DNA from 4 places in the Arthrobacter sp. fls2-241-R2A-172 genome. Region 2 is predicted to be linked to each of the others. Evidence: riboswitches for the same ligand, from Rfam matches in the RefSeq annotation. Region 2 holds a riboswitch; each other region holds the start of a gene.
What was found. Region 2 has a riboswitch for cyclic di-AMP ahead of QRM57_RS02320 (aggregation-promoting factor C-terminal-like domain-containing protein). Riboswitches for the same ligand answer to the same signal wherever they lie in the genome.
Positions count from the first base shown of each region.

Region 1: it holds a riboswitch for cyclic di-AMP, as region 2 does, so the genes downstream of both, QRM57_RS06140 (C40 family peptidase) here and QRM57_RS02320 (aggregation-promoting factor C-terminal-like domain-containing protein) in region 2, are expected to answer to the same signal.
Region 3: it holds a riboswitch for cyclic di-AMP, as region 2 does, so the genes downstream of both, QRM57_RS11570 (hypothetical protein) here and QRM57_RS02320 (aggregation-promoting factor C-terminal-like domain-containing protein) in region 2, are expected to answer to the same signal.
Region 4: it holds a riboswitch for cyclic di-AMP, as region 2 does, so the genes downstream of both, QRM57_RS00605 (NlpC/P60 family protein) here and QRM57_RS02320 (aggregation-promoting factor C-terminal-like domain-containing protein) in region 2, are expected to answer to the same signal.

Region 1 is NZ_JARVTB010000003.1:119,204-126,410, forward strand. It holds gene QRM57_RS06115 (DUF3027 domain-containing protein) at 1-62, shown strand, start outside; gene QRM57_RS06120 (MFS transporter) at 106-1,410, shown strand; gene serC (phosphoserine transaminase) at 1,481-2,611, opposite strand; gene QRM57_RS06130 (iron-dependent transcriptional repressor DtxR) at 2,906-3,601, shown strand; cyclic di-AMP (ydaO/yuaA leader) riboswitch at 3,817-4,031, shown strand; gene QRM57_RS06135 (M23 family metallopeptidase) at 4,036-4,866, shown strand; cyclic di-AMP (ydaO/yuaA leader) riboswitch at 5,011-5,172, shown strand; gene QRM57_RS06140 (C40 family peptidase) at 5,177-5,917, shown strand; gene QRM57_RS06145 (NlpC/P60 family protein) at 6,016-6,795, shown strand; gene QRM57_RS06150 (HNH endonuclease) at 7,013-7,207, shown strand, end outside.
Region 2 is NZ_JARVTB010000001.1:485,155-492,361, reverse strand. It holds gene QRM57_RS02325 (sensor histidine kinase) at 1-1,197, shown strand, start outside; cyclic di-AMP (ydaO/yuaA leader) riboswitch at 1,298-1,457, shown strand; gene QRM57_RS02320 (aggregation-promoting factor C-terminal-like domain-containing protein) at 1,463-2,317, shown strand; gene QRM57_RS02315 (glycosyltransferase) at 2,449-3,804, shown strand; gene QRM57_RS02310 (glycosyltransferase family 39 protein) at 3,801-5,840, shown strand; gene QRM57_RS02305 (ArnT family glycosyltransferase) at 5,843-7,207, shown strand, end outside.
Region 3 is NZ_JARVTB010000005.1:96,333-103,539, reverse strand. It holds gene ald (alanine dehydrogenase) at 1-386, opposite strand, end outside; gene QRM57_RS11575 (PucR family transcriptional regulator) at 596-1,810, shown strand; gene QRM57_RS11570 (hypothetical protein) at 1,970-3,121, opposite strand; cyclic di-AMP (ydaO/yuaA leader) riboswitch at 3,124-3,269, opposite strand; gene QRM57_RS11565 (ATP-dependent DNA ligase) at 3,533-4,597, shown strand; gene QRM57_RS11560 (DUF6480 family protein) at 4,659-4,922, opposite strand; gene QRM57_RS11555 (alpha/beta fold hydrolase) at 5,055-5,858, opposite strand; gene QRM57_RS11550 (helix-turn-helix domain-containing protein) at 5,839-6,240, opposite strand; gene QRM57_RS11545 (HPr family phosphocarrier protein) at 6,265-6,543, opposite strand; gene ptsP (phosphoenolpyruvate--protein phosphotransferase) at 6,576-7,207, opposite strand, start outside.
Region 4 is NZ_JARVTB010000001.1:113,821-121,027, reverse strand. It holds gene QRM57_RS00620 (PEP/pyruvate-binding domain-containing protein) at 1-1,012, opposite strand, end outside; gene QRM57_RS00615 (universal stress protein) at 1,031-2,068, opposite strand; gene QRM57_RS00610 (NAD(P)/FAD-dependent oxidoreductase) at 2,483-3,184, shown strand; gene QRM57_RS00605 (NlpC/P60 family protein) at 3,298-4,083, opposite strand; cyclic di-AMP (ydaO/yuaA leader) riboswitch at 4,087-4,255, opposite strand; gene QRM57_RS00600 (copper resistance CopC family protein) at 4,430-5,062, opposite strand; gene QRM57_RS00595 (NCS2 family permease) at 5,176-6,618, shown strand; gene hutG (formimidoylglutamase) at 6,693-7,207, shown strand, end outside.

The DNA of each region.
Region 1 (7,207 bases), on a different contig from region 2:
AAGCCGACGGCGAAGAAGACGACGGCGAAGAGGACGACGCCGACGAAGCCGGGGCTGAATAGGCATTGCGGAAACCCGGGGTGAACCAAGCGATGGTGGACACTGATGTCCACCTTTAAGTCGCTGGGGATTCCCAACTACCGCATCTGGTTCTTCGGTGCCCTGATCTCCAATATCGGCACCTGGATGCAGCGCACTGCGCAGGACTGGCTGGTGTTCGACCACCTGACCGCGCACGATGCCGGCGCGATGGGCATCACCCTGGCCCTCCAGCTGGGTCCGCAACTTTTCCTTGCCCCGTGGGCCGGCCTGCTTGCCGACCGCTACAGCAGGCGGAAGCTGCTCCTCCTCACCCTGGTGGCAATGGCCCTGCTCAGCACGGGACTGGGCATCCTGGTGTTGTTGGGAGTCGCGGAGCTGTGGCACGTGTACATCTTTGCCCTGCTGCTGGGCATCGTGACGGCGTTGGACGCTCCGGTCCGCCAAACCTTCGTCTCGGAACTCGTCACCGATGATTACCTGCCCAACGCGGTGGCACTGAACAGCGCATCCTTCAACGTAGCCCGGATGATCGGTCCGGCAGTGTCCGGTGTCCTGACTGTGGTGGTGGGGCCGGGATGGGTCTTCCTCATCAACACGGTGTCCTTCGCCGCGATGCTCTGGGCGCTCAAACTGATTCCGGCGTCGTCACTGCGGGCACAACCACGTGCGGCACCAGGTAAAGGGCGCATCCGCGAAGGCCTGCGGTACGTCCGGGGAAGGCCTGATATCCAAGTGGTCCTGGTGGCCATCTTCATCGTGGGCACCTTCGGACTCAACTTTCCGCTGTTCATCGCCGCGATGGTAGGCACCCAGTTCGGCATGGACGCCGGCGCCTTTGGGGCCTTGAGTTCCATCATGGCCATCGGCTCGGTAACCGGGGCATTGCTCGCGGCCCGACGCGGCCGGCCCCGCCTCAGGCTGATCTTCCTGGCGGCGGGAGGCTTCGGGGTCTCCAGCACGCTCGCTGCCCTGGCGCCCAACGCAACCCTTTTCGGTCTCGCGCTGGTTCCCTGTGGCCTGTTCGCGCTGACCCTCATCACCAGTGCCAACGGATACGTGCAATCGACCACGGAGGCCGTTATGCGGGGCAGGGTGATGTCCTTGTACATGGCGATCTTCATGGGCGGGACACCCATTGGTGCCCCGCTGGTGGGTTGGGTGGCCAACGTCGGCGGTCCGCGCTGGGCGGTGGGCGTAGCCGCAATAGCCGGCATCAGCACCGCCGTCGTGGGTTTGGTCTGGATCATCCGGGCCAAACAGCTGAGGCTCCGCTTTGACCGGCGGGCGCGTGGCCTGAAACATTTCCGGGTGGAGTCGCTGCTTGCCCCTCCGGGTACGGAAGAGGGCGACGGCGGCACCGCCCGTTAAGCGGCGACGGCGCCGTCCGGGCTGACCGAACGACGCCGACCCTCGGGTCCGGCTGACTACCCGCCGAGGGTTACTTCTTCAGTTCACCCACGACGTAGTCGATGCTGGCAAGGAGCGCTGAGACATCGTCCGGCTCAATGGCGACGAACGTGGCAATACGCAACTGGTTGCGGCCCAGCTTGCGGTACGGCTCCGTGTCCACCACGCCGTTGGCGCGGAGGACCTTGGCGATCGCGGCCGCGTCAATGGAGTCGTCGAAGTCGATGGTGGCAATGACGTTGGAGCGGTCCTCTGCCTTGGCCACAAACGGGGTGGCGTACTCGGAGGCTTCGGCCCAGGAGTAGATCCGGTTGGCGGAGTCCGCCGTGCGCTTGCTGGCAAAGTCCAGGCCGCCGTTGCTGTTCAACCACTGAACCTGGGCGTCCAGGGTCACCAGGGTGGACAACGACGGCGTGTTGTACGTCTGGTTGAGCTTGGAGTTGTCGATGGCGGTCTGCAGGTCCAGGAAATCCGGGATCCAGCGCCCGGATGCCTTGATGCGGGCAGCGCGTTCCAGGGCTGCGGGGGAGAAGAGGCCGAGCCACAGCCCGCCATCTGATGCGAAGTTCTTCTGCGGGGCGAAGTAGTAGACGTCGGACTCCGAGACGTCGACGTCCAGGCCGCCGGCAGCGGAGGTGGCGTCCACCAGGACCAGTGATCCTTCGTCGGCGCCCTGGACCCGCTTGACGGGAGCTGCCACACCCGTGGACGTCTCGTTCTGGGGCCACGCGTAGACATCGACGCCGGCTTCGGGTTGCGCCACGGGGCGGGTGCCGGGATCGGACTTGATGATGGAGGAAGCATCAAGGAACGGGGCTTTGTTGGTGGCGGCGGCGAACTTCGAACCGAACTCGCCAAAGGACAGGTGCTGTGCTTTCTTCTCCACCAGGCCGAATGCGGCGACGTCCCAGAAGGCGGTTGATCCGCCGACGCCGAGGACAACCTCGTATCCCTCGGGTGCGCGGAAGAACTGGCTGAGTCCTTCCCGTACCGATCCCACGAGGTTCTTGACCGGGGCCTGCCGGTGGGAGGTGCCCAGGATGGTGGCCGATGCGGCAGACAACGCCTCGATCTGTTCCGGGCGGACCTTGGACGGTCCTGCGCCGAAGCGTCCGTCCTTGGGCAGCAGATCGGCGGGAATGGTGATGCTGTTGTCGCTCACGTGTGGCTCCAATGGGTATCGGCTAGAGATGGGTCGTGGCAGGTGGCATCCGCTGCCCCTTCGACTTCCCAATTCTGCCTGACTCGGCCCGGGGGCTGTAACCTGCATCCGTCATAGTCCGCCACGTGGAATGCGAAGCAACAGGATGCGACCGGAATTATCCAGAGTAATTCCAAATAAGCTAGGCTGGGTGTCGGCGTTCAAGGGCCAGCGGTACACACCGGCTGCCCTGGCCAAGGACGCGGTACGGTGGAGATTACGCAAGGAAACTGCGTTCGAGGAGAGCTGAGCTGGATGACGGATCTGATCGATACCACTGAGATGTATCTTCGGACCATTTTGGAGCTTGAAGAAGAGAACATTGTGGCGCTCAGGGCCCGCATCGCCGAGCGCCTGCGGCACTCCGGCCCCACGGTTTCACAAACCATCGGCCGCATGGAGCGCGATGGCCTGGTGATCGTATCCAACGACCGTCACCTTGAACTGACCCAGATGGGCCGCAAGCGCGCCACCGAGGTCATGCGAAAGCACCGTCTCGCGGAGCGGCTCCTTGCCGATGTCATTGGCCTCGACTGGGCGTACGTCCATGACGAAGCGTGCCGTTGGGAACACGTGATGAGTGAGCGGGTTGAACGCCGGCTCTACGAACTCCTTGAACACCCCACCGAGTCGCCTTACGGCAATCCGATTCCAGGACTCGAAGCCCTGGGCGGCCTGCCGACGCAGACCATTCCGCGGCTCGACATCAACCTGCTGCAGGCCATGGATGGCTACGCCGCCGATTCCCGCGTGGTGGTCAGCCGGCTTGCCGAGCCCATCCAGGTGGAGCCCGAACTCCTCACCCAACTGGACGAAGGCGGAATCCGTCCCGGGGCAGCGGTGTCATTGGAACGCGTCGGCGAGTACATTTCTGTCCGGGTTCCCGGCATCGAGGGAGCGCTTGAGCTTCCACCGGAAGTTGCGGCCCACGTGTTCGTCTCCCTGGGCTGACCTCCCTTCGGGGCGCCGCATCCTCGGGTATGCCGTGTCAAACCTCACTTTTGTGCCCCGCGGGACAATGTGACCTGCGGTTTTCCGGGATTGATGATAAGGGCGTGCGTCGTCCTGTTGATAACGAATTTATTACTGCAGGCTTTAATCGCCTATAGTTATCTACTAGCGCCGATACCAAAGCGTTACCTGATCCGGAGCCGAGCTCTGCCAGCGGATCAGGTGTGCCATCCACCACTGGCAGAGGCGGGGGAACCACAAGCGGCTGTCTAAAGAAGCAGCCTTGGGGTGAAGTCCGCAGCAGAAGTGCCCATTTACGCAAGTCCCTCCTGGGATACCTGTGTGCCATGAGCGCTTCGTGCGGACCGGGTCTTTGAACTCTCTGACCCGAATCCGACAGCTAACTTCGCAGGCTTTCCAGAGAGGAACAGAGTTTGACATCGCAGAACGTCAGGGGTCGTCGCCGCGCCACCGGCCCCGCTGTTGAGCTGCGGCCAGCCCGCGCAACAATGGAGGTCCGGCCCCGTGACACTGAGCGCCAAGTCCGCCGCCGTAAGAGCCCATTGCGCCAGGTTGCCGATTTCGCCGCAGCCAGTGGTGTCGGCCAGAAAGCCGGAGTAGCCCTCGCTGCCACCGGCTTGGCGCTGACTGTCGGACTGCCGGCCACAAGCCCCGTGATGGCAACGTCGGAGTCGGGCCAGTCCGAGTCCGCCCTCGCCGTTTCCGGCGGCAGCCAGCCAGAGGTTTCCGCGGCCGCATCGGCAAAAATCGACTTTAGCCGCGCCGCCGTCGCAACCGCAGCTGACCCCGACGGCAAGCTGAAGCAATTGCTCAGCGCCCAGTCGGTCGGCAGCATCCAGCGCGCCTCGTCCGTAGGCACGCTTGCCAGCCCCTTGGACAGCCTGGTCACGGCCTCGCCGTTCGGCTACCGGGTCAGCCCCCTCACGGGCGGCACGGGAGACTTCCACCGCGGCCAGGACTTCGTTGCCCAGTGCGGCACCGCGGTGCATGCGGCTGCCACGGGCAAGGTCACTTTCGCCGGATGGCACGAGTATGGCGGAGGCAACCGCGTGGTAGTGGACCACGGCAACGGCCTCGAGACCACCTATAACCACCTGTCGTCCTTCAACGTCAAGGTCGGGCAGACCGTCACCCGTGGCGATACCGTCGCGTTGAGCGGCACCACGGGCGCTTCCACCGGCTGCCACCTCCACTTCGAGGTCCAGGTCAACGGAGAAGTTGTAGACCCCATGGGCTGGCTCTAAGCCAGTTGATGGTCGCCTCTCGCATTTTGCGACACCCCGTGACCTGAATGTGACATTCGCGTTCAACTGTTGTACCGTACAAAGCGCATCGGCTTTTTAGGGGGCCGATGCACTTGAGTGGATTGCCTAGCTCTGCCACCACTCAAGGTCCGTTCGCATAAATCGTCTGGCAGGGGCGGGGGAACCACTTTTGGTCTTCGATAGAAGGCCTTGGGGTTAAGTCGCAAAAGCTTCCTTGAAGCAACGCGGCCGGATGACTCCCATCCGAATCCGACAGCTCACCTCGCAGGCATTGGGAGAGGCTACCTACGTGTCATCACGCACTACCCCTGCGCGCCACCGCGCTGAAACGGTTCGTACGAACCCCTTGAACACTCTTTCCAAGGCTGTTTCGTCCAACGCCGGTTCGGTTGGCCGTCAGGCCGTCGTCCTGGCAGCAGCTTCGGGCCTTGTCCTGACCGCCGGTCTTCCGGCTACGGCAGCTGATACGGACGTCTCCAAGTCGGAAGCCTCCAGCACCCAGCAGATGGTGGCAACCGCCGTCGTCACCGCAGAGCCAACCGCCACCGTGGCCTTCGAGAGCCCGGTCGTGGCCACCAAGGAAGCCCCCAAGGTTGTCCAGCGTGCATCGCAGGTCACCCAGCGCGCCGCTGGTAGCCAGGACGCCGCAGCAGCAGTCACCGCAAAGTCCTCCGAGGTTACGGACGGTGCTGCAAGCGCTGCTGCTTCGGGCCTCGCCGCCATTGCCTACACCGGTATCGGCCACCCCTACGTATGGGGCGGCACCACCCCCAACGGCTGGGACTGCTCCGGCTTCACCCAGTGGGTCTACGCGCAGGCCGGCATCAGCATTCCCCGCGTCAACGCCTGGACGGCCATGAAGCCCACCAGCAACCCCCAGCCCGGTGACCTCGTCATGCAGAACGGCGGAGCCCACGTCGGCATCTACGTCGGCAACGGCATGATGATCAGCGCACTGAACCCGAGCCAGGGCACTCTCCTGCACTCGGCAGCCTCCACGGGCACCTCTTCCTTCTTCACCCTTCGCTAGAAAACATCCGGTTCGTGGCCGGCCAGCATGCCCCCAAGTGCTGGCCGCCCATTACCCGCGTGTAACCCCACTGCACGCGGATACGAAAAGAGAAAATCATGACCAGTGCAAACAAGGTTGCACGGCATCGCGCTGAGGCCCCCAAGACCAGCTCGCTTGCCATCATCGCCAAGGCTGTCGGCGGCAACGCCGGTACTGTGGGCCGCCAGGCCGCCGTCATCGCAGCGGCTTCCGGTCTGGTCCTGACCAGCGGTGTCGCGGCCAACGCCGCCGAAACCAACGTTGACCGTGAATCCACCGCGACGTCCACCCTCGATGTCCAGGCAGTGGTCCAGTCGACCATCGCTGCGGACTCCACGGTAGCCATTTCCTACGAACGGCCCGTCGTCACCACGGTTGAAGCTCCGGCTCCCGTGGAGAAGAAGGCCCCCGCCAAGGCAGAAGCCAAGGCCACGGAGGGCGCCAACACGGCTGCTTCCACCGGCAACGCGACGCTTGCCGTCAACAGCTCGGCTACGTCTGCCAAGGCTCCGGCAGCTTCCAGCGGCCTCGGTGCAGCTATCGCCGCCGCAGCTTACGCCCAGCTCGGCGTGACCCAGGACTGCACCATGCTGGTGACCAACTCCCTGGCAGCCGTGGGCATCCACTTCCATGACTGGCCGGCCGGGTACCTCTCCTTGGGCCGTACCGTCAGTGCTGCAGAAGCCCAGCCGGGCGACCTCGCCTACTACGCCAACGGCGGTTTGGCCGGGCAGGCCCACATCGCTGTCTACGTCGGAAACGGCATGGCAGTGCACGGTGGATGGAACGGATCCACCACGGCATTGTTCAGCGTCAACGTCGGCTCCGGCCCGGTTTTCATCCGCGTCAACGGCTAATAACGTACCTTTTGGAACACCCCGCAGGCTTCGGCCGACGGGGTGTTCCGCTTTAACCACGCATGAACATTTGCCGACACCGCACGGGAAACGACAGAAAAATTCGTTGATACGGCATATAAGTGCTTACCCTTATCTTGTCGATCCACAGCCCGTACATGCAGAGGGCAGCCGGCCCTCGTGCCCCTGACGGGTGCGGCCGTGAAGAGGTACGTGCATGCGCACACTCGTTCTGAATGCTGGATATGAACCGCTGGCGGTAATAACATTCCGCCGGGCGCTGGTCCTTGTGCTGACTGGGAAAGCGAGCGTAGTGGCCGAAGGCGACGAGCCTGTCGTCGGGCCACAGGAGATTCTCGGACGACCATCCGTGATCCTCCTCAACCGCTACATCCGTCCCAAGTACAACAGG
Region 2 (7,207 bases):
GGGTTGATCGACGCGCGGGGCAATCGCGTCTCCTTGTCCGCCGACGATGAGCAGGTCCTGCTCGCGCTGCCGACAGGTGACGGCCCGGTTGACCGTTCGCTGTCCAACGGCGATTACCGGCTTATGGCCGTGAAGACCAATTACGGCGACGTGATCGTCACTGGCCTGCCGCTCGCGGACAAGCAGACCGCAGAGGCTTCGCTGGTCTGGACCATGGTTCTGGTGTCACTGGGCGGCCTGGTGGTGATCGGCCTTGTGGGGACCGTGATCATCCGTCGCACCATGCGGCCCCTGGAGCAGCTTTCCGATGTCGCCACCAAGGTTTCACGGCTGCCTCTCGACGCCGGTGAAGTGGCACTTGCGGTGCGCGTCCCGCCGTCGGCCTCCCATCCCGGGACCGAAGTGGGGAGCGTGGGCCACGCCCTGAACCAGATGCTGAACAACGTCTCCAGCGCGTTGGAGGCCCGTCAGGAGAGCGAGACCAAAGTGAGGCAGTTCGTTGCCGATGCCTCGCACGAGCTCCGGACGCCGCTGACCGCCATCCGTGGCTACACCGAGCTGCTTCGGATGACCGAGACCTTTACGGACGACGGCAGGAAGTCCTTGGCCCGGGTACAAAGCCAGTCCGAACGCATGACTACGCTGGTGGAGGACCTGCTGTTGCTGGCGAGGTTGGACGAGGGCCAGCCGTTGAAGGTCACGGACGTGGACCTGACCCAGTTGGTGGTCGAGACCGTGAGTGACGAAAAAGTCATGGCGCCGGACCACATCTGGCAACTGCAGCTCCCCGGGGAGCCCGTCACCGTACGCGGCGATGCCACGCAATTGCACCAGGTGCTGGCGAACCTGCTCTCGAATGCCCGCAAACACACCGACCCGGGAACAACGGTGGTCACTGGAGTCATGCTCTCCGCGGATGGCAGCGCAGTGGTGACCGTGACCGACAACGGTCCTGGCATACCGCAGGAATTCCAGAGCCGCATCTTCTCCCGTTTTGCCCGTGCCGACGCGGCGAGATCGGGCTCGGAAGGGACCTCGGGGTTGGGCTTGTCGATAGTGGAATCCATCGTTCAAGCGCACGGCGGAAGCGTCGAAGTGACGTCCAGGCCGGGGCGCACCGAGTTCGCCCTGCGGCTGCCTACCGCCACTACCGAACGCCTGCAAAGAATCCGGCAAGACGACTCACCGACTTCGTGATCTCTGTTACCTAAATGTGACTTCTGCGGAAACCTCCTGTACCGTCGAAAGGGTGGGTTGCCCCTAACCGGCCCACATCCGGGATGCGCCGAGCTCTGCCACTTCCCGGAGTCCGATCTTTCACCGAGGCAGAGACGGGGGACCCAGAGTCTCCGGGCCCAGGCATTTTGCCGGCCCTTGGGGTAAAGCCGCAGCGTGATGCGCGGCCGGATGACCTCATCCGAACCCGACAGCTAACTCCGCAGGCGCTGAGAGGTAATCACAAATGTCTGAATTTAACGATCAGACGCGCCCTTCCGCGCGTCACCGCGACCAGAACGACACCCAGTTGACCAAGTCGCAGACCGTCCTCAAAAAGGCCGCCCGTGAGGGCAAGTCCGGCAAGCGCATGCCTGTTGTAGCGGGCGTCATCGCCGCTGCACTGGGCGTTGCATCGCTCGGTACCGCCGCCAACGCAGCCTTGAACCTCCCCGAGGCAAGCCGTGTAGCCGGCACCCAGGCCGCTGCACAGGTCAGCACCAACAAGTCCGCTGAAGTTTCCGCTTCGATGGACGCCGCAGCTGCCAAGGGTGCAGCCGACCGGGCTGCTGCAGACAAGGCCGCCGCCGACAAGGCCGCAGCCGACAAGCTCGCCGCTGATCAGGCCGCTGCCGTGCAGGCTGCCGCCGACAAGGCAGCTGCCGATCAAGCCGCTGCCGAGAAGGCTGCTGCCGACAAGGCCGCTGCTGACGCTGCCGCCGAGCAGGCCGCCGACGCTGCTGCCGCCGCCGCTGCCCAGGCTGCAGCCGCTGCTGCCGCCCCGAAGGCAGTGGACGATCCCGCCGGTGCGAAGGCCTACGCCGCCAGCATCCTTGGCAGCTACGGCTGGGGCGCGGGCGAAATGACCGCCCTGAACACGCTGTGGGAGAAGGAATCAGGATGGCGGACCACTGCCACCAACGCTTCCAGCGGTGCGTACGGTATTGTCCAGTCGCTTCCGGCCGGCAAGATGGCTTCTGCCGGTGCGGACTGGCAGACCAACTACCAGACCCAGATCAAGTGGGGCCTGAACTACATCAAGGAACGCTACGGATCCCCGTCGGCCGCCCTGGCCTTCCACTTGGCCAACAACTGGTACTAAGCCAAGAGCTTTCCCGAAAAGCCGCTCCCGTTCCGGGGGCGGCTTTTCGCGTTCCCGGAACGGGAGACTTACACAGTCGCGTCACAGCTTCCGCCTAAAGCACTCACAATCGGCGGCCTCACTGTGAATGCATGACGCTCATAGATCCCGCCACCAGTGCGCTGCCGAACCCCGCCCATTCGGGGACCTTCGCCGCTCCTGCCTTGCCTTACCGGCAGCCGCGGCGCTTTCCCGTGGACACACGGACCACGGTCCCTGTCCTGGACGTCACCATTCCCGTCCACAACGAAGAGACCGACCTCGAGGAATGCCTGCGCCGCTTGCACGGGCACTTGGTGGAGACGTTCCCGCATACGTTCCGCATCACGGTCGCGGACAATGCGAGCACGGACAACACCTTGAAGATCGCCGAGCGCCTGGCCCGCGAGCTCCCCGAAATCGGCGTCATGCGCTTCGAGGAGAAAGGCCGGGGCAACGCCCTCCGGCAGGTCTGGCTCGCCTCCCCGTCCCCGGTGCTCGCCTACATGGACGTGGACCTCTCCACGGACCTGGCTGCCCTGGCCCCGCTGCTGGCTCCCCTGATTTCCGGCCATTCGGACCTTGCCATCGGGACGCGGCTCTCCCGCAACTCCCGTGTTGTCCGCGGGCCCAAGCGCGAGTTCGTCTCCCGCAGCTACAACGTCCTCCTGCATACGCTCATGGGCGCCCGGTTCTCGGATGCCCAATGCGGTTTCAAGGCCATCCGGGCAGACGTCGCCCACAGGATCCTCCCCCACACCCTGGACAACGCCTGGTTCTTCGACACCGAACTCCTGGTCCTGGCCGAGCGCTGCGGCCTCCGCGTCCATGAAGTCCCCGTCGACTGGACGGACGATCCGAACTCAAGTGTCGACGTCGTACGAACCGCCCTGGCCGACCTCCGCGGAATGGCGCGCCTGACGCGCGACCTCGTCACCGGGCGCATCCCTGTCCCCGAACTGCGCGCGGCCTTGGCCCGCGGCCCATTGCCGGCGTCGTCGCGAACATCGGAATCGACCCCACGAGCCAGCCTGTTCGGGCAACTGGTGCGCTTTGCGGTGATCGGCGCGGCGTCCACAGTGGCCTACCTGCTGATCTTCCTGCTGTGCCGGGGATTCATGGACCCGCAGCTCGCCAACTTCCTGGCCCTGATCGTGACGGCCGTCGCCAACACAGCCGCCAACCGGCGCTTCACGTTCGGCATCCAGGGCGGCAGCCACGCCCGCCACCACTTTGAAGGCTTGATTGTTTTCTGCATCGGCCTGGCACTCACCTCGGGCGCGCTGGCCCTGGTGCACGGAACCACGACGCCGGACCGCTGGCTTGAGGTGGCAACGGTAGTTGGCGCGAACCTCGCCGCGACCGTGGCCCGCTTCCTGTTGTTCCGCCTGTGGGTGTTCCGCCGACCCGCCACACCAGCCCCTCAAACCGAGGGTTCCGACAAGACCACAGAGGTGCCAGCGAAATGATCACCGCCCTTCAGCCAAGCCATGCCGTTGACGAACCTGTGAAGTCCCCGGAAACACCAACCCGCCTGCAGCGCCTCGTTTTCGGACAGCAACCACGCTGGGTACGACCGTCCGCCGCCGGGCTTCTGGTGGGGACCGCGTTCCTCTATCTCTGGAACCTTGCCGCCACCGGATACGCCAACTCTTTCTACGCCGCAGCTATCCAAGCAGGCACCAAGGACTGGACGGCACTCTTTTTCGGCTCCCTCGATGCCGGCAATGCGATCACGGTGGACAAGCCGCCGGCATCCCTCTGGATTCCGGCCTTGGTTGGCAGGATCTTCGGCTTCTCCCCTACCAGCATGCTGGTTCCGGAGGCTCTCATGGGGGTCGCCGCCGTCGGGCTTCTGTACCTGACGGTCAAGCGCGTGTCCGGTCCCGCGGCAGGGCTCCTCGCCGGTGGCGCTTTGGCGCTGACCCCCGTTGCTGCCCTGATGTTCCGCTTCAACAACCCCGACGCCATGCTGACGTTGTGCCTGGTGTTGGCCGCATACCTGACAACCCGCGCCATTGAGAAGGCCGGCTTGAAATGGTTGGCCGCGGCAGGCGCAGTGGTGGGGCTGGCTTTCCTGAGCAAGATGCTCCAAGGGTTCCTGATCGTGCCGGGTTTGGCACTGGCCTATCTGTGGGCCGCTCCCACAACTCTGGGCAAGCGGATCCTGCACCTCCTTGCTGCGGGCGCGGGCATCGTTGCCGTGGCGGGTACCTACATTGCGATCTTCCAGCTGACTCCGGCGTCGGCCAGGCCTTATATGGCCGGCTCGGAGGGAAACAGCTTCCTGGAACTCACCTTCGGCTACAACGGGCTGGGGCGCATCACCGGTTCGGGTGAGGGCGGCGCCGGCGGCGGCATGCCCGGCGGTTCCGGTGCGGACGGCGGTCTGCCGGGCGGCGGGGGCTTCGGTGGCGGTCTGCCGGGCGGTGGCTTCGGTGGCGGTGGCTTTGGTGGCGCTGCGGGACTGGGCCGTATGTTCGGGACCAGCTTTGGCGGTGAAGTCTCATGGCTCCTGCCCGCGGCGTTGATCCTGCTGGTGGCCGGGCTGTGGTTTACCCGCCGCGAAGCCCGCACGTCGCGAAGCCGCGCTGCCCTGCTGATGTGGGGCGGCTGGCTGGTTGTCACGGCCGGCATCTTCAGCTTCATGAGCGGCATCGTCCACCCGTACTATGCAGTGGCCTTGGCACCGGCTATTGCCGCACTTGTCGGCATCGGATGCGTCGAACTCTGGCGCGGCCGGGCGTCGTGGATGCCCCGGATCGTGCTGGCAGTGGTGGTGCTGGGAAGTGCGCTGTGGTCCGCGGTACTCCTCGGCCGGGATGCCTCGTGGCTGCCGTGGCTGCGTATCGTGGTGGTGGTTCTTGGTGTCCTTGCTGCAGCCGCTCTCCTGCTTCGTGTGGATCAACTGGGTGGCACCAGGCTCAAGGGTGGCCTCCGGCGGCTGCCTGCTGCCGCCGTCGTCGTGTTGTCGTTGCTCGCCGGCGGTCTCGGATCCGGGGCATGGACCGTGGCTACTGCGGCGACTCCGCACTCGGGTTCAATTCCGACGTCGGGACCTGCCGGTGCGGCCAGCGGCGGCTTTGGCGCCCGGGCAGGACTGGACACCCGAGCAGGACTGGACACTGGAAGCCGCGACTTTGGTGGTGCAGGAGGCGGTCCGGGCGGGAGCACCGCGAACGCCGAGCTGACGGCGCTACTGAAATCCACCACCACCAAGTGGTCTGCCATTGTCTCCGGAGCCACCCAGGCCGCTGACCTGGAACTCGCCACGAACACCAGCGTGATCGCCCTTGGTGGCTGGAACGGCGGCGACCCCTACCCCACGCTGGCCCAGTTCCAGGACATGGTAGACACAGGCCAGATCAGCTACTTCATCTCCGGCGGCGGCATGGGCGGCGGCATGGGCGGCCGCGGTGGCAACTCCGAGGTCGCGGCGTGGGTAGCTGCAAACTACCAGGCCCAAACCGTTGGCAGCACTACCGTCTACAAGCTGGTGGGCTGACTATGACCACGTACTTCAAACCGCTGACCGAACCAGCAGGACAGGCGAGCACGGCACAAAGCAGCCGTCTGGCGCCAGGAAGCCGGGCCGGACATCGCAGCAACCGGGGCCCCGTCCGGCACCGCCTCGAACTCACGGCAGTCCTTTTGGGAACTGCAGTCCTTTACATCTGGGGCCTTGGAGCTTCCGGCTGGGCCAACGCGTTCTACTCCGCTGCTGCCCAGGCAGGCTCGCAGGACTGGACAGCGTGGTTTTTCGGCTCGTCCGACGCCGCCAACTCCATCACTGTGGACAAACCTCCGGCGGCACTCTGGATCACTGGACTGTCCGTCCGAATGTTCGGCCTGAGCTCCTGGAGCGTCCTGGTTCCCCAGGCGTTGATGGGGGTGGCGACGGCGTGGATCATGTACCTGGCCATCCGCCGGGCAGCGCTCCCTGCCACGGACAACCTCCGCTTGGCGCACCGCGCTGGCCTCCTGGCTGCCGCGGTCCTGGCCCTGACGCCGGTAGCCACGCTCATGTTCCGCTTCAACAACCCGGACGCATTGTTGGTCCTGCTCATGACAGCCGCGGGCTATGCCGTGCTCCGTTCCATCCAGGACCGGAAACTGCGGTGGCTCATCCTTGCCGGGGTATTCCTGGGCTTCGGATTCCTGGCCAAGCAGCTTCAGGTCCTCCTGGTGGTTCCGGGCTTCGGGCTCGCCTACCTTGTCTGTGCTTACCCTAGGCCGGGCCGGCGGGTACTCCACCTCCTGGCCGCAGGGGGCGCGATGGTGGCGTCGGCTGGTTGGTGGATTGCCGCCGTCGAGCTTGTTCCCGCGGACCTGCGCCCCTACATCGGCGGCTCGCAGAACAACTCGATCCTGGAATTGACGTTTGGCTACAACGGCTTGGGGCGCCTCAACGGCGACGAGACCGGCAGTGTGGGCGGGGGCGGCAACGGGTGGGGCACTCCGGGCTTGCTGCGCATGTTCGGCACGGAGTTCGGCGGCCAGATCGCGTGGCTCATTCCGAGCGCACTCATTCTTGGCGGCGCACTCCTGTGGCTGGGCCGCCGAGCGCCGCGAACAGATGTGGTCCGTGCGTCGGTCATTGTGTGGGGTTCATGGCTGCTGGTGACCGGCCTGGTGTTCAGCTACATGCAAGGCATCATCCACCCCTACTACTCGGTGGCGCTGGCTCCTGGAATTGCCGGGCTGGTGGGCCTGGGCGGCGTGCTGTTGTGGCAGCGGCGCTCCCGGCTCCCTGTCGCCCTGCTGCTGGGGGCGTCACTGGTGGCCGCGGGGTTCACGGCCTTCGCCCTCCTGGGCCAGGCTCCGGCGTTCCTTCCGTGGCTGCGGTGGGTGGTGGTTCTTGGCGCCGTGGTC
Region 3 (7,207 bases), on a different contig from region 2:
AGCAGCGGAAGGGCGCGGCCTTCCTGCACGGTTTCGTAGGCGATGGCCGTGACGCCGGAGTTGATGAGCTCGGCAGTGAGCTCGGGCTCTGCGGCAAGGTGCAGGTAGGTGAAGAGGATCAGGCCCTTGCGGAAGCGGTGGTACTCGGCCGCGATGGGTTCCTTGACCTTCATGACCATGTCCGCACGGCCCCAGACGTCATCGGCTTCGTTGACGATTTCGGCGCCGGCGATCGAGTATTCCTCGTCGGTGATGCCCGAGCCGAGGCCTGCGCCGCGCTCAACCAGAACGGTGTGTCCATGCGTGCGGAATTCGTGGACACCTGCGGCCGTGATGGCTACGCGGAATTCGTTGTTCTTGATTTCTTTGGGGACGCCGATGATCATTTGTGGGCTCCATCGTTAGCGGCCTCTTCGGCCGAAAATGTGTTGCGGGCTGTGGTTCCAGAATAAATCCGGCTGTGAGGCAGGCGACATGGAAGCCCAGGGCTACCAGTCAGCAAAAGGCCGGAAATTCAACGATCTTCTTCATATGGACTCGACATTTGTCGAGCACTCAAGCGTCAGGTGTCGCCTCCTGTTGGTACGCTTTCCAGATGCAGCAGGACGTGGAACAGATCGTAGAACGCGTCGCGTTGAAGCTCGGCCGCGGCTTGTCACTGGAAGACCTCGACGGCGTCCTCCTCGCCTACAGCTCCAACCAGTCGCACGCCGACCGCGTCCGCGTGAACTTCCTGCTCAGCAAGCGCGTCCCCACCGACGTCAGCGCCTGGCAGCTGTCCCACGGCATCTCCACGGCAGTACGCCCGGTGGTGGTTCCCGCCAACGACCAACTCGGGATGTTGGGCCGGGTCTGCGTCCCGCTCCTGGTCCGCGGATTCCGGGTCGGCTACCTGTGGGTGCAGTTGGACGTTGAAGAGCAAAGCGCGACGGCGATACTCGCCGAACTGCCCGGCGTACGGGACGAACTGGACCTGTTGGCGGGACTGCTCCTCGACTCGAACACGGCCGAATCAGAGTTTCGGCGCCGCCGCGAGCAGGAGTTCCTTTCGGCCTGCAACGGCGAGTCCAACGCGGTGGCTGCCGTAGCCGGGTGGAAGGAAATCCAGGGGCGGGGTCCATGGCAGCTGGTGACCATCCTCGACCCGGACGGTGCCGGGTCCGCCGTCGACCCCATCGCAGCAACCCTCACCCACCGCTCGGCGGCGCTGCAGTCCACGATCGGTGTCAACGCCGCCTTGTTCAGTGCCGGAACCGAGACGCATTCGGTGGTCCTGTTCCGGGAATCAGGCGGGAGGGCAGACCACGCACAGGTGCTGGTGCACTACCAACTGGAACTCGCCAAGCGCGCCGGAAGGACGGTGGACCGCGTCATCCTTGGCATCAGTGAACCATTCCAGGTGATCCGGCAGATCTCCAGCGCCTACCGCCAGTCCAAAGTAGCGGCCCAGGCTGCCGCGGTTGACCTGCCGCTCGGCGAGCTCGTGGAAAGCCGGGCGGTAGGGGTTTACCAGCTCTTTGATCGCCTTTTGGCGCCCGGTGGCTGGGATGACACCGGATCGGTCCACTACCGGACGCTGGAGGATCAGGACAGGAACGGCGAGCTCCTCCCGGTCCTGGAGTTGCTCTACGACAATGACGGTTCCGTCCAGGACGTCGCAGCGAAGCTCCATCTCCACAGGAGCAGCATCTACAACCGGCTGGGCCGGATCCGCCAGCTCATCGGGGCTGACCCGTTGAGCGGCGCGATCCGGCTTGAACTGCATGCGGCCCTGAAAGCACACCGCTGGGCACGGCGACCCAGGATCTAGGCGCCCTGTGCTCCCTGTTTCGGGGATCCGAGGACTAGGAACGCCTCAACCGCTGGCAGCTCCAGCGGCCCATCCTTCGCCTGAAGGTGGCGGTCCGGCTGCTGGTGCAGTACCGGCCATGCCATCCGATCGGCGTTGCCGTACGGGGTAGCCGGGTGCTCACTTCACGGCCTTCTTGGCGGCGTCCAGGATCGCGTCGAGGGCGGTCCCAGTGGATTGCGGGTTCGTTCCGGCGGTGGGGTTCCCGGTGGGGCGCGGCTTGGGAGTGGCGGGCGACGTCGGCGTGGGTGTCGGCGCGGGCGTCGGGGTGGTGGTCGGCGTCGGCGTGGTTGTCGGGGCCGGAGACGGTGCCGTGGTGACTGTATCGGCGGGCACATCGGTGGGGGCCGGGGCAGGCTGCGTCGGGACTGCCGCGGAGGCACCCGGCGCTGGGTTAGCCGCCGACGGCGCCGCCGAAGGAACCCAAACCGGGGCCGCAAGCGAGACGTGCGGGGCCGGAACCGACGACGGCGACACTTCAGAAGGTGCCTCGGGGACGGTCGCCGGCTGACCGGCTGCCGATGAGGATGACGCTGTTGGCGCTGCCGACGAGGCCGATGGTGAGGACGCGGTGGAATAGGAAGCCCGAGGCCCGGGCGCAGTCGAGCCCGACTCCCTGTCCCCATGGGCGCTCGCATCCTGGGCGGGGGTTTCATGGCCGAAGAACGGCAGCTCAAGGGCCTGGCCGAGGCCTCCCGCCGTGAGCACCAGTCCTACAGCGCCGGCAACAACGGCCATACGCTGGCTCATCTGCTTGACCGATGCGGCCTTTCGAAGCACGGCTTGGGGTTCGCGGTTGAACGACGACGACGAGCCAAAGCCGGTCCTGGCGGGGACGGGAGTAGGTGCCGGCCCGGCAACGTCGACGATGGGGATGGCTGCCGTGGCGGGCTCCGATGGTGTGGACTGCTGCGTGTCCGGCTTGGGTGCCGGCTTGGCAACGTCGACGATGGGGATGGCTGCAGTGGGAGGGCCCGGTGTGGTCGACCGCGGTGCCGCGGCTTGGGCTGCCCGTACTGCCGGGATCGCGGCGGTGGCCGGTTCTGCGGGTTCGGCTTCAGCCCGGGCTGCCCTTTCCCGCTCCGCTGCACGGGCGGCCGCGCGCGTGGTGGGCCTGGCAGCAGCGGTGGGTTCCGGCGTCGTGCTTGGTGCCTCAGGCGCCGTTGCTGGTTCTGTGGCGGATCCGCTGGCTTCGGCCCGACGGCGTCCGGTTGGCTTGGTGCGCTCGCGTTCGATGAGGGCGCGGCGCGGCTGATCCATGGTTGGGGACATGGTGGTTGCCTCTCAACGCCTTCGAGGTTAGCTGTCGGGTTCGGACGAGGCCGTCCGGCCGCCTCAGCGGCTTCACCCCGAGGGCTTGGAAACAAGCCCGGGAACTGTGGGTCCCCCGCCTCTGCCGCGGGTCTGGCGGATCCCGGATTGCGGCAGAGCTCGGCGTCAATCCGGAAGCGGCCCAGCGGAGATACGGGTCGCCCTACGACGGTACATGAGCCGGAAAGTAAAGTCACATTAATGTAACGGACGGTAGGTCGGGCTAAACCGGAGGCTCCGGGCGCCTACGCTTCGGGGCCGGTGCGGGAGCCGGCAGCTGGTGCTGGATCTCCGAGTACTGCCCCCAACACGGCCAAGATATCCACCGCCTAAGACTAGCTTCGGCGTCCGACGGCAGGGTAGACATTTCCTATGGACCTGCCAGTGATGCCGCCCGTCTCGCCCATGCTTGCCAAATCAGTTCCGGACATCCCCGATGTGGGTCACTACGAGCCGAAGTGGGATGGCTTCCGGACCATCGTTTTCAAGGATGGGGACGAGGTCATCCTGGGCAGCCGCAACGAGAAGCCCATGACGCGCTACTTTCCCGAGCTGGTTGAGGCGCTGAGGAAGAACCTCCCGGAGAAGTGTGTGATCGACGGTGAGATCGTCCTGATCGAGGGCAACAGGTTGGAATTCGAGGTCCTCCAGCAACGGATCCACCCCGCGGACAGCCGGGTCAGGATGCTCGCCGAGAAAACGCCGGCTTCCATGATCGCGTTCGACATCCTGGCCTTGGGCGAGGAAGACCTGATGGGCAAGCCGTTCTCAGAGCGCCGGGCCATCCTGGAATCCGCTCTTGCCAAGGCCGAACCGCCTGTCTACGTCACTCCAGCAGTAACGGATCTCGAGCGGGCCAAGGAATGGTTCGTGCAGTTGGAGGGCGCGGGCCTGGACGGGGTTCTCTCCAAGCCGCTGGATGGAACCTACCAACCCAATAAGCGCGTGATGTTCAAGACCAAGCATGTTCGGACCGCGGACTGTGTGGTGGCCGGGTTCCGCTGGCACAAAACTGCGAAGGTGGTGGGTTCCATGTTGTTGGGGCTCTACGACGACGCCGGTCGGCTGCGCCACGTGGGGGTGGTGGCATCGTTCCCCATGGCCAAGCGGGAAGCACTGGTTGCCGAGCTTGAGCCCTACCAGGTGGATCTCGCTGATCACCCGTGGGGCGAGTGGGCCAAGCAGGACGAGGCTGCCGGTGGTTCTCGGATGCCTGGTGCGCAAAGCAGGTGGAGCGGGGGCAAGGACTTTTCGTTTGTACCACTGCGCCCCGAGCTTGTGATCGAAGTGGCGTACGACTACATGGAGGGCGACAGGTTCCGCCACACCACGCAGTTCCGCCGCTGGAGGCCGGACCGGACTCCGGAGAGCTGCACGTACGCGCAACTGGAGGAGCCTGCCGATTACGATCTCGGGGAGATCCTGAGCCTGCCGTAGAACGTTGCCAGCCCGCTGTTACGTTGTCGGCCCGCAACGTAACAGCGGGGTAGCGACGAAATTACTCTTCGTGTCCCTGGTCGCTGCTCATGCTGCCTTCGGCCGGCGGCGTTTCGCCCGGGGGTACCCCTCCGCCTGGCTCCAATCCCGTGACGTTGCCGTCCAGGGGATCAGGGTTGGCAGAGGCCGCGGGATCGTCGTCCTCGTCCTGGCGCATGTCCGGATCTTCGTGGATGCTGTCCGCATCGGCGGTGGTGTCGAAGGGTCCGGTCGCGCCGCTCACGCCGAAGGTTTGGGGATCGTCTTCCGGGTCATAGCTGGTCATGGTCAAACCCTTTCGTAAGCAGACTTACTATTCGCTTGCCTGGCCAGCCTAGCGTGATCCCGCCGGAGCCAACAAGGGGCACCCAACCCAGGCTCCGGCGTCGTGCCCCAGCGCCTAGCTGTGCTGGGTGGCCTAACTGTGCTGTGTGGTCGCGGCGACGAAGCTGCGGATGGCGTCCCCCACCGCTTGCGGCCGCATATGCTGCGCTACGTGCCCCACTCCGGGAATCTCCACCAAGCGCCCTTGGTCCACGGTTCGGGAGAGCCGGAGCGACCAGTCGGGGCCTGCCACCTGGTCCCGGCTTCCGCGCAGGACCAGCACAGGCACCTTGATGCCGGCCAGCCGCTTTTCGGTGGGATAGCCCATCATCACCGGGAGTTCGGTGAGGTACCAGCGGAGCCCGCAGCGGAAGTAGTCGGAGATGACGATCCAATTGGACGAGGGACTCTCTCGCAGGACGCCGTCCAAGGTAAGCGCCAGCGATTGCCGGAGGATACTCTTGTGCCTCGAATCCACCACCGGCCCCATCAACACCAGGCGCTGGACCCGCTCGGGCGCATGCAATGCCGCTTCGATGGCAAACTGCACACCCATGGAATGACCCACCAGGACGTACCGATCGATGCCCCGGGACGCCAAGGCTTCCGCGATGAAGGCGCCATAATCCTCCACCTGGAGCTGCCTGTCCGGCTTGGCGGTCCCCGCGAAACCGGGCAGGTCGAAAGAGTAGGTTGGTGCGTGGGCGGCGAGAACGGCGTGGAGCCGCGACAAATACCGGTGCGACACCCCGACGCCATGGATCAGGACGTACGCCGGTTCGTCCCCGGAGCCAGTCGCGGGTGTCCCAGCGGTCCAGTGGATCCGGCCGGTCAGGCCCGAAACCTCGACGTCCGCCGCCTCAAACGTGGGCCGCTGCCTACTCGCTGATGTGGTCATCGCCATCCCCGGACTGATTCTTTCTCTGCGTTTCCAGCCACTCCATAATTGCTGCCTGCCGGATCCGACGATGCGTGCCCCGGTACTCCACGGGAATCTCGCCACGATCGGTCATGTTGCGCAGGTACGTGTGCGAGATGCCCGCGAGCTCCGCTGCCTGGGATGTGGTGAGCATTTCCTCCACGCTGCTGACCGTCACCGTATCGCCCCGGCCCAGCCGGGCAAGGAGGTCGACGACGGCGTCCCTCGCCTGATCGGGCAGGCGGTGGACTGTGCCGTCCACGAACACAGTGATGTCGTTGCTGTCCTGGAGGGAACGCGCGAGATTCCGGGCGTCGTCGGCGGGGAGGCCGGCCGTGACGCGGGGAGCTATCAGTGCCATGCCAGAAGCCTAGCCCGGAAGGACCTATTCCGCGTCCAGGTCCGTCTCCAGCAGCTTTACCAGTGCGTCCAGCGCGGCATCGGCGCCATCGCCCTCGGCCCGCAGCACCACAACGTCCCCCTTCGCTGCGCCGAGCGTCATGAGCGAAAGGATGCTGGCGGCGTCGAGCGCGTCATCGGCAGGGGCACCCTGCATGGCAATGGTGACCTCCACGGGCTGTTCGCCGGCTGCCTCTGCGAAGAGTGCGGCCGGGCGGGCGTGCAGGCCGGAGCGGCTGGCGATGGTGGCTGTGCGTTCAGGCATGGTTTTCTCCTGGTATTCCGGACGGATAGGGGCTAAAGCCCGAGCTCTTCAAGCACGGGAAGCTTGGCGCGGACCCAGTCGCGCGCTTCGGTGGCGCTGGGAGCTGACAGGGCAAGGCGGGCCAGCTCCTGTGCTTGTTCCAGCGTGACGGTCTTCAACACGGTGCCGACTGCAGCCAGGGAGCGCGCGGTCATGGACAGTGTGTTGACTCCCAGCCCGGTCAGTACGACGGCGAGGGCCGGGTCCGCGGCGGCCTCACCGCAGACACCCACCGGCTTGTTGTTGCCTTCCTGGGCTGAACCTTCCACCGTGAGCTGCACCAGGCGGAGCACTGCGGGCTGCCACGGGGTGTTCAGTTCCGCGAGGGGCCCGAGTTGGCGGTCGGCGGCCATGGCGTACTGCGTGAGGTCGTTGGTGCCGAGGGAGGCAAATCCGACTTCGCGAAGGACGGTGGCGGATGTGAGGGCGGCTGAGGGAACCTCCACCATCACGCCCGGTGTCTTGATCCCGGCCGCAGCACACAGCGAGGCGAAGCGTCCGGCTTCGGCCGCCGTGGAGATCATGGGAGCCATGACCCAGACGTCGGCCTCGGATTCGGAAGCTGCCCGGGCGATGGCTTCGAGCTGGCGCTCAAGGACACCCGGCGTGGTGAAGTCCGTACGGT
Region 4 (7,207 bases), 370 kb from region 2:
TGGGCCGGGATTGTGTCAGCCAGAGCTTGCCCGCGCCGTCGATGGCCCATTCTGTGTCCTGGGGTGCCCCGTAGTGCTGCTCTACCCGGCGGGCCAACCCGGCGAGGTCCAGGACCTGCCGATCATCCAGGCAAGCTTCCAGTGCGGGCCCACCGGACTGCTCCGACGCGGCCCGTTCTATCCGTTCCGTGCCGCCACCGGGCAGCGGCCGGATCTCCACGAGCCTGTCACCCAGGCTTCGTTTTACGATGGTCCGGCTGTTGATGTCCACCACATACTGGTCCGGGTTCACCGCCCCTGACACAACGGCCTCTCCCAAACCGGGGGACGCGTCTATCACAGCCTCGTGGCGCTTCCCGGTGACCGGATTGGCTGTAAACATGACACCTGCCGTAGCGGAAGCAACCATCTCCTGAATGACCACCGCGAGGGCCACAGATGAATGGTCAACCCCGTTGGTGGTCCGGTAGCTGACGGCGCGGTCTGTCCAGAGGGACGCCCAACAGCGGCCTACGGCATCGAGGACCGCCTCTGCACCCACGACGTTGAGGAAGGTGTCCTGCTGACCGGCAAAGCTGGCGCCGGGCAGGTCCTCCGCAGTTGCAGACGACCTGACGGCCACGGGCACCTCCTCGCCGAGCTCCCGGTATGCCGCGAGGACCGCCTCCGCGACTTCGCCTGGGATACCGGCGTCGAGCACCACTGACCGGGCGCGGGCAGCCAGGCTGTTCAACGTGCCAGTATCCGTGGACCCCGCCTCAAAGAGTTCGCGAAGGACTGTATCCAAGCCAGCGGCAGCGAGTGCCCGCCGGTACGCGTGGGTGGTGAGGCAAAACCCGGGCGGGACAGGCAGTCCCGCGCTAACCAGTTCACCGAGGTTGGCGGCCTTCCCGCCAACCTCTGAAAGCATGCTCCCCCGTATTTTGGCGATGTCCACGATGAAACCCTGGGCGGCCTTGCGAGGGCCAGCCGGGTGGCCCTCCGGCTGGTTCAGTGGCTGCTGGCTGTCCATCGCTGGGGATCCCTGCCGCTAAGCTGCGCCGAGCATTGGCCCGAAATTGGGCCGATCGGCAAGCCGCGGATCTTCCCGGTCCGGAACCACCAGCACCGGCCCCTTCGCGTGATGGAGGACTCCATCAGACGTGGACCCAAGGAGCATCCCGGCGAATCCGCCGCGGCCACGGGTGCCGAGGACCACGAGCTCAACGGCGCGGCTTGTTTCGACCAGGACATCCACCGGAGCGCCGTCCCGGAGCTCTGTCTCTATGGTCAGTCGCGGGAAATGGCTCTGAAGCCACGCCAAGCCGGCATCCAACTGCACTTTGATGTCGGCGAAGAGGGCATCGCGATCAAGTGGGGCCGGTACCCACGCGAGGGAACCACTGTATTGGGGAACAGCGCAGATCACACGGAGCTTGGCGCCCATGCGCTGTGCCTGCTCCGCAGCCTCGAGAACAGCTACGCGGGCCTGCTCGGAGCCGTCCACGCCTACTGCCACAACATTCTCGACGGTACGGGGGCCGGCCTTGGCGTGCTCGGCTTTGATGTGTTTGTCCTCGGTGCTCTCCCCAAGGCGGTCCGCGCAGTACAGCGGTACGGTCACCGTGGGGCACTTGGCATGGGCGGGCAAAGCACTGCTCACCGACCCCAGGAGGCGCCCAACGAATCCGCCGCGGCCCCGGCTCCCGAAGACCAGAAGCGCTGCTTCAGCCGAGAGGTCGAGGAGGACACCTGCGGCATCACCGTTTTCGACCGAAGCATCCACGTCGATCGAATAGGCAGAAACCTTGTCCATGGCTTGCTTGACGATTGCATCGGCGCCTTCGCGGATGACGGAGTCGTCCACGGTGGCGTAGCCTCCGTCCAGACCAGATGCGGCAAAAATGGGGACCGAGTAGGCCGTGACGATATGCAAGGGGAGCTGGCGACGCTCTGCTTCACGCGCTGCCCAGACCAAGGCGCACTGGCCGTGCTCGGATCCGTCCACTCCAACGACGATGCCGCCGGGAGCAACCGCCGATTCCTCGCCATCGCGTGGCACTTCATTGTGTCCTTCGTGCTGGTCCATGGGGCCCGCCTCTCCACCTACTGCTTGATGTTCCGGCTATTCTGCCAGAGGTTCTCCGCACTGGATTCCCTGACTCTTCAAATGTCAATGGCCGGGGTAGGAGAATCTTGGAATCTCTCCTTCCAATGCCCACTATTCTCGGTCGGAAGTGCCGAATCAAGGCGACTTCGGGCTATGTGCATAACGGTCCGGGCTCAGTTCAAACCACACGGGATCGGCCTGCTGGCGGACACGAAAAACACGACGCCGGGAAGGCTACCCATGGCCGAAAAAGTTCGGTAGTGTTCGAGTCACCGAATAGCCGGGCAGCGTGTCTCATGACACACCCCGGCTGTTAATTTGCGGCCGCTTGGGGAACTCGGACGCGATCCCACGCGATGCCGCAGGGCACACACGTCAAGGAGGAACCAAGCAGTGTCACTCACGCCTGATTCCGGCACGGAACGAACCACCACAGTGGTCATCGGCGCTGGCCTCTCCGGTCTGGCTGTTGCCAGCGAGCTTAGCCGCTACGGGGTGGGCTCCATCGTCGTTGACGGGTTCGGATCGCTCTCAGCCACCGGGCCTTCGACCCACACTGGAATGCTCCAGCGCTGCGACATCGCCGATCCCGCCATGCAGGAACGCAGCGAGATTCTCCGCCACCTGCGCAACTACGCCGCCAACCATCAATTGGACGTTCGCAGCACCACCCGCGCCGTTCGCCTGGATTTCCTGGGCTCCGACCCGTCGCAGCAAATAGGGCACGGCCCCACCGGAAGCACCGCATCGGCCACCCTCCGGGGCAGGATCGTTTTCGGCCCCCTCGAATCCACTCCCCGTCAGTGGGCGGTCCACACCGCCCAAGGTGTCCTGCTGGCCGACCACGTCGTGGTGACGCGCTGCGCCCAGAGCCAGCTGCGCCGGATGCTGGCAGAACTTGGAATTGCCGTCGGCCAGAATTTCGCCGCGGCAATGCGTGCCGTGGGGATGCACCTTGTAGGCGTCGGAGAACTCATTACCCCGACTCCCAAAGAAGTCCTTCGGCAGGCCAAAGCTGTGGGGCAGGCAATTTCCGCCAGGGTGGCCCTACCGGCAGGCAACGGCATGGCCGGAAGCGGCGTAGCCATCGCCTAGGACGGCCGCTTCACCGCCACTGGAACTTTTGCGCACATTTCTTAACGCCAAAGGCCGGCACCCTCGAAGAATGAATCTTCGAAGATGCCGGCCTTTGAACTGAAGCGTGAGGCTTATGCGCCTGCGCGTACGTACGTGATGGGACCAGTTGCGGTCAACCAGCTGATCGGGTGGATACCCGTCTGGTTGCCGTTGATGCCACCGCTGATGGCCTGGCCGTTGCCGATGTAGATTGCAACGTGGCCGGACTGGACGATCATGTCGCCGGGCTGGGGGCTGCTGACGACCTTGCCGTAGTTCATGAACTGCATGGGCGCGAGGTCACCAACGGGGATACCTGCGGAGCCGAGGGCCCGCTCCACCATGGCGGTGCAGTCCTGCATGATGCCGATCTGGGCGTAAGCCGAGGCGACCATGGCGGCGTTGACTCCACCGACGGCCGGTGCAGCGGCTGCAGGAGCAGCGGCGGCCGGAGCGGCTGCAACTGACGCGGCAGCCTTTGCTACAGGAGCGGCTGGTGCAGTTGCTGCCACTGCTGCTTTCTTGGCAACAGGTGCCTCGACGACGGGAGCCGGCTTCTCGATGACCGGAGCTGCTACGGAAGCAACAGCAGGGCGCTCGAAGTTGACGGTAGCCGTAGCTGCGGCGGTTACAACCTTGGTGGGAGCCTCGGAAACGGTCTCGGCGACCGTGGCGGGGCTGGAGTCACGCTGAACCGGGGTCTCGGCTGCGTGGGCAGCGATGGAGCCGGTCAGGACAAGGCCCGAAGCCGCTGCGATAACAGCTGCTTGGCGGCCAGCGCCGGAAGCGTTGCTGGCGACTGCCTTGGAGATGGAGATGAACGGATTAGGACGTACGCTGTCCGCCTTACGACGGCCGCGAAGAATGCTTGAAGACATGAAAAAGCCTCTCCCGATGCCTGCGAGGTTAGCTGTCGGATTCGGATGGGAGTCACCCGGCCACTATCCCCCGCTGTTCAGCGGAAGCATCGTGACTTCACCCCAAGGCACGCTCGAAAGCGACCTAAATTGGGTTCCCCGTCTCTGCCGTAAGGTTTGTCTGCGAACGGATTCCGGACTGCGGCAGAGCTAGGCAATCAGGCCGGAAGTGCCCGCTACGTGGAACAGGCACAGCTACTACGGTACGCGATGATCTCGCCGAAGTCACATTTAAGTAACGAGAACCGGGGTTTTGGCGTGTCGCAGTGACCAATCCGAGATATTCGCAGCTACGTAGAAAAGCCTGTTATTCCGCGGAATCGCCCGCATCTGAGTCGTTCGAGGCTGCAAGTTTCTTACGTGCGGTAACGGCGAGATAAACAACGAGGCCGATAGCAACCACGGCCAGTCCCACGATGCTCCACGGGAAGGGTTGCGATGCGTCCGCGGCCGGGGTGCTGGTGGCCGTTCCGGGTGCGGCAGTTCCCGCCGTCGGGACCGTATTGGAAGGTGCTGACGACGACGGCGCGGCGCCCGCGGTGCCGCTCGTCGCCGTCGTGCTTCCAGCAGCGGCCTTGAACGTGAAGGTGCCCTCGATGGGGTGCGAGTCGGAGCTAACGACCCTCCAGACCACGGTGTATTCGCCGGCCGGCGCGCCTTCTCGGATCTTCTGGACCGCCTGGTTGTCGATGATTTCGACGGGCCCATCCGCCCAGTTTTCGCCACCCGCAGTGACCGTAACGCCCGATCCGATGGCCAGCGGCCGGTTGTTGAACGTGATGGAGACCGACGCCGGGACAGCTGCCACGCTGGAGCCGTTGGCCGGCGCTGTGGATTCGGCGACGTCGTGCGCGGAGGCCGGGCCCGCGGAAAACAGCAAAGCGGATGCGAAGGCCAGGGCGGCAACGACGGCGGCCAGAAGCGGGCGGATGGTGCGCATGGGGCGGTTTCTCCTAGTGTTGGCTTCCTTACAGACTAGGCGAATCGTCAGGGGGCCCATATCCGACGGCATAGGATTTGAGGGCACACTCCCCTCGATCCCCGGAGTCCTTCATGCTTAAACAAGGTTCTGCCATCGACCGCTACTTCAAAATTTCCGAGCGTGGCTCCACATACTCCCGGGAAATCCGAGGCGGCTTCGCAACCTTCTTCGCCATGAGCTACATCGTGGTCCTCAACCCCCTGATCCTTTCCGGGCAGGATTCCAGCGGAGCGTCGCTGGGATTCACCGCCGTCGCGGCCACCACGGCATTCGTCGCGGGCATCCTGACCATCCTCATGGGCGCCTGGGCCAAGCACCCGTTCGCCGTGGCCACGGGCCTGGGCGTTAACGCGTTCGTAGCGGTGACCGTCGCCTCGCACCCGGGCCTGACATGGCCGGACATGATGGGCCTTGTGGTGCTCTCGGGCCTGACCATGCTGATCCTGGTGCTCACCGGTTTCCGTACCGCCGTGTTCAAAGCCGTACCGGAAGCGCTCAAGACAGCGATCGTGGTGGGCATCGGCCTCTTCATCGCCCTGATCGGCCTGGTCAATGCAGGGTTTGTCCGCCGCATCCCTGACGCCGCTGGCACAACCGTTCCGCTGGGATTGGGCGTCGACGGGAAACTGCTCGGCTGGCCCACCCTGGTGTTTGCCTTCGGCCTGATCCTGACCATCGCACTGGTGGTCCGCAAGGTCCGTGGCGCCATCCTGATCGGCATCGTGGCATCGACGGCTTTGGCCGCCATCCTTGAGTTCACGCTCCACATCGGCCCGAGCAACGACGGCACCAACATCAACCCGCGCGGCTGGTCCCTTGTTGCCCCGACCCTGACCAAGTGGGGTGCACCGGACCTGTCCCTCATAGGGAAGGCCAACCCCTTCGGCGCGTTTGAACACCTCGGCTTTATTGCCGCAGCGCTCCTGGCATTCGTGATCCTTTTGAGCATCTTCTTCGACGCGATGGGCACCATGGTCGGCCTGGCCAACGAAGCAGGGACCGTTGACAAGGATGGCAACATCCCCAACGTTGACCGGGTCCTGCAGGTGGATGCCCTCGGCGCGATCGTCGGCGGCGGCGCATCTGTTTCCTCCAACCAGATCTTCGTTGAGTCCGGCGCAGGCATCGGCGAAGGCGCACGCACCGGTCTCGCCTCGATCGTTACCGGCGTGTTGTTCCTGGTGGCCATGTTCTTCACGCCGCTGATCAACCTCGTCCCCTTCGAAGCCGTGGCGCCCGCGCTGGTTGTTGTGGGCTTCATGATGGTTTCCCAGGTGGGCAAGATCGACTGGCAGGACTGGGGCGTGGGCATTCCCGCCTTCCTGACCATCGCCCTCATGCCGTTCACGTACTCCATCGCAAACGGCCTGGGTGCGGGGTTCATCTCCTTCGTCCTGATCCGCACGTTCCAGGGCCGCGCCCGCGAAGTACACCCGCTCATGTGGGCCGTAGCCGCCGCGTTCCTGCTGTTCTTCGGAATCGGAACAGTGGAGGAACTGCTGGGCGTCAAATAGCCCAGTCCGCAATCCCAGACACACCCCACCTCTTTTTGCTGGTTTCGGCATCGGAGGTGGGGTGTGCTTTAACCATGGAAACAAGCGTCCCCACAGTAGATGTCAGCCCCACCCCGTGGACCGGCCGGTTCGACGGCGACGGCGCCGAGCATCGCCGCTGGTGGCAGGCCGTTGCCCCGCACACGCCCGAAGCCTCCGCAGCAGCCGTGCGCCCCACCGTCGTGCTTGGTTTTTGCAGCGACGCCGGGGTGCTTCGCAACAAGGGCCGCACAGGTGCGGCAGCGGCCCCTGCCGCGATCCGTTCGGCACTTGGCCCGCTTGCCTTCCATCTGGGCCGGGACGTGTTCGACGCCGGTGACGTAGTTGTGGAGGACGACTCACTGGAAGCGGGCCAAAAGCGCGCCGGCCGCGCTATTTCGGTACTGCTCGACGCCGGGAACCTCACCGTGGTGCTAGGCGGCGGACATGAGACCGCGTTCGCCAGCTACCTGGGCGTTGCCGGTTCTGAGGTGCTCCAAGGCAAGCGGCTGGGCGTCCTGAACCTGGATGCCCACTTTGACCTGCGAGATGACCCCACGCCGAGCTCGGG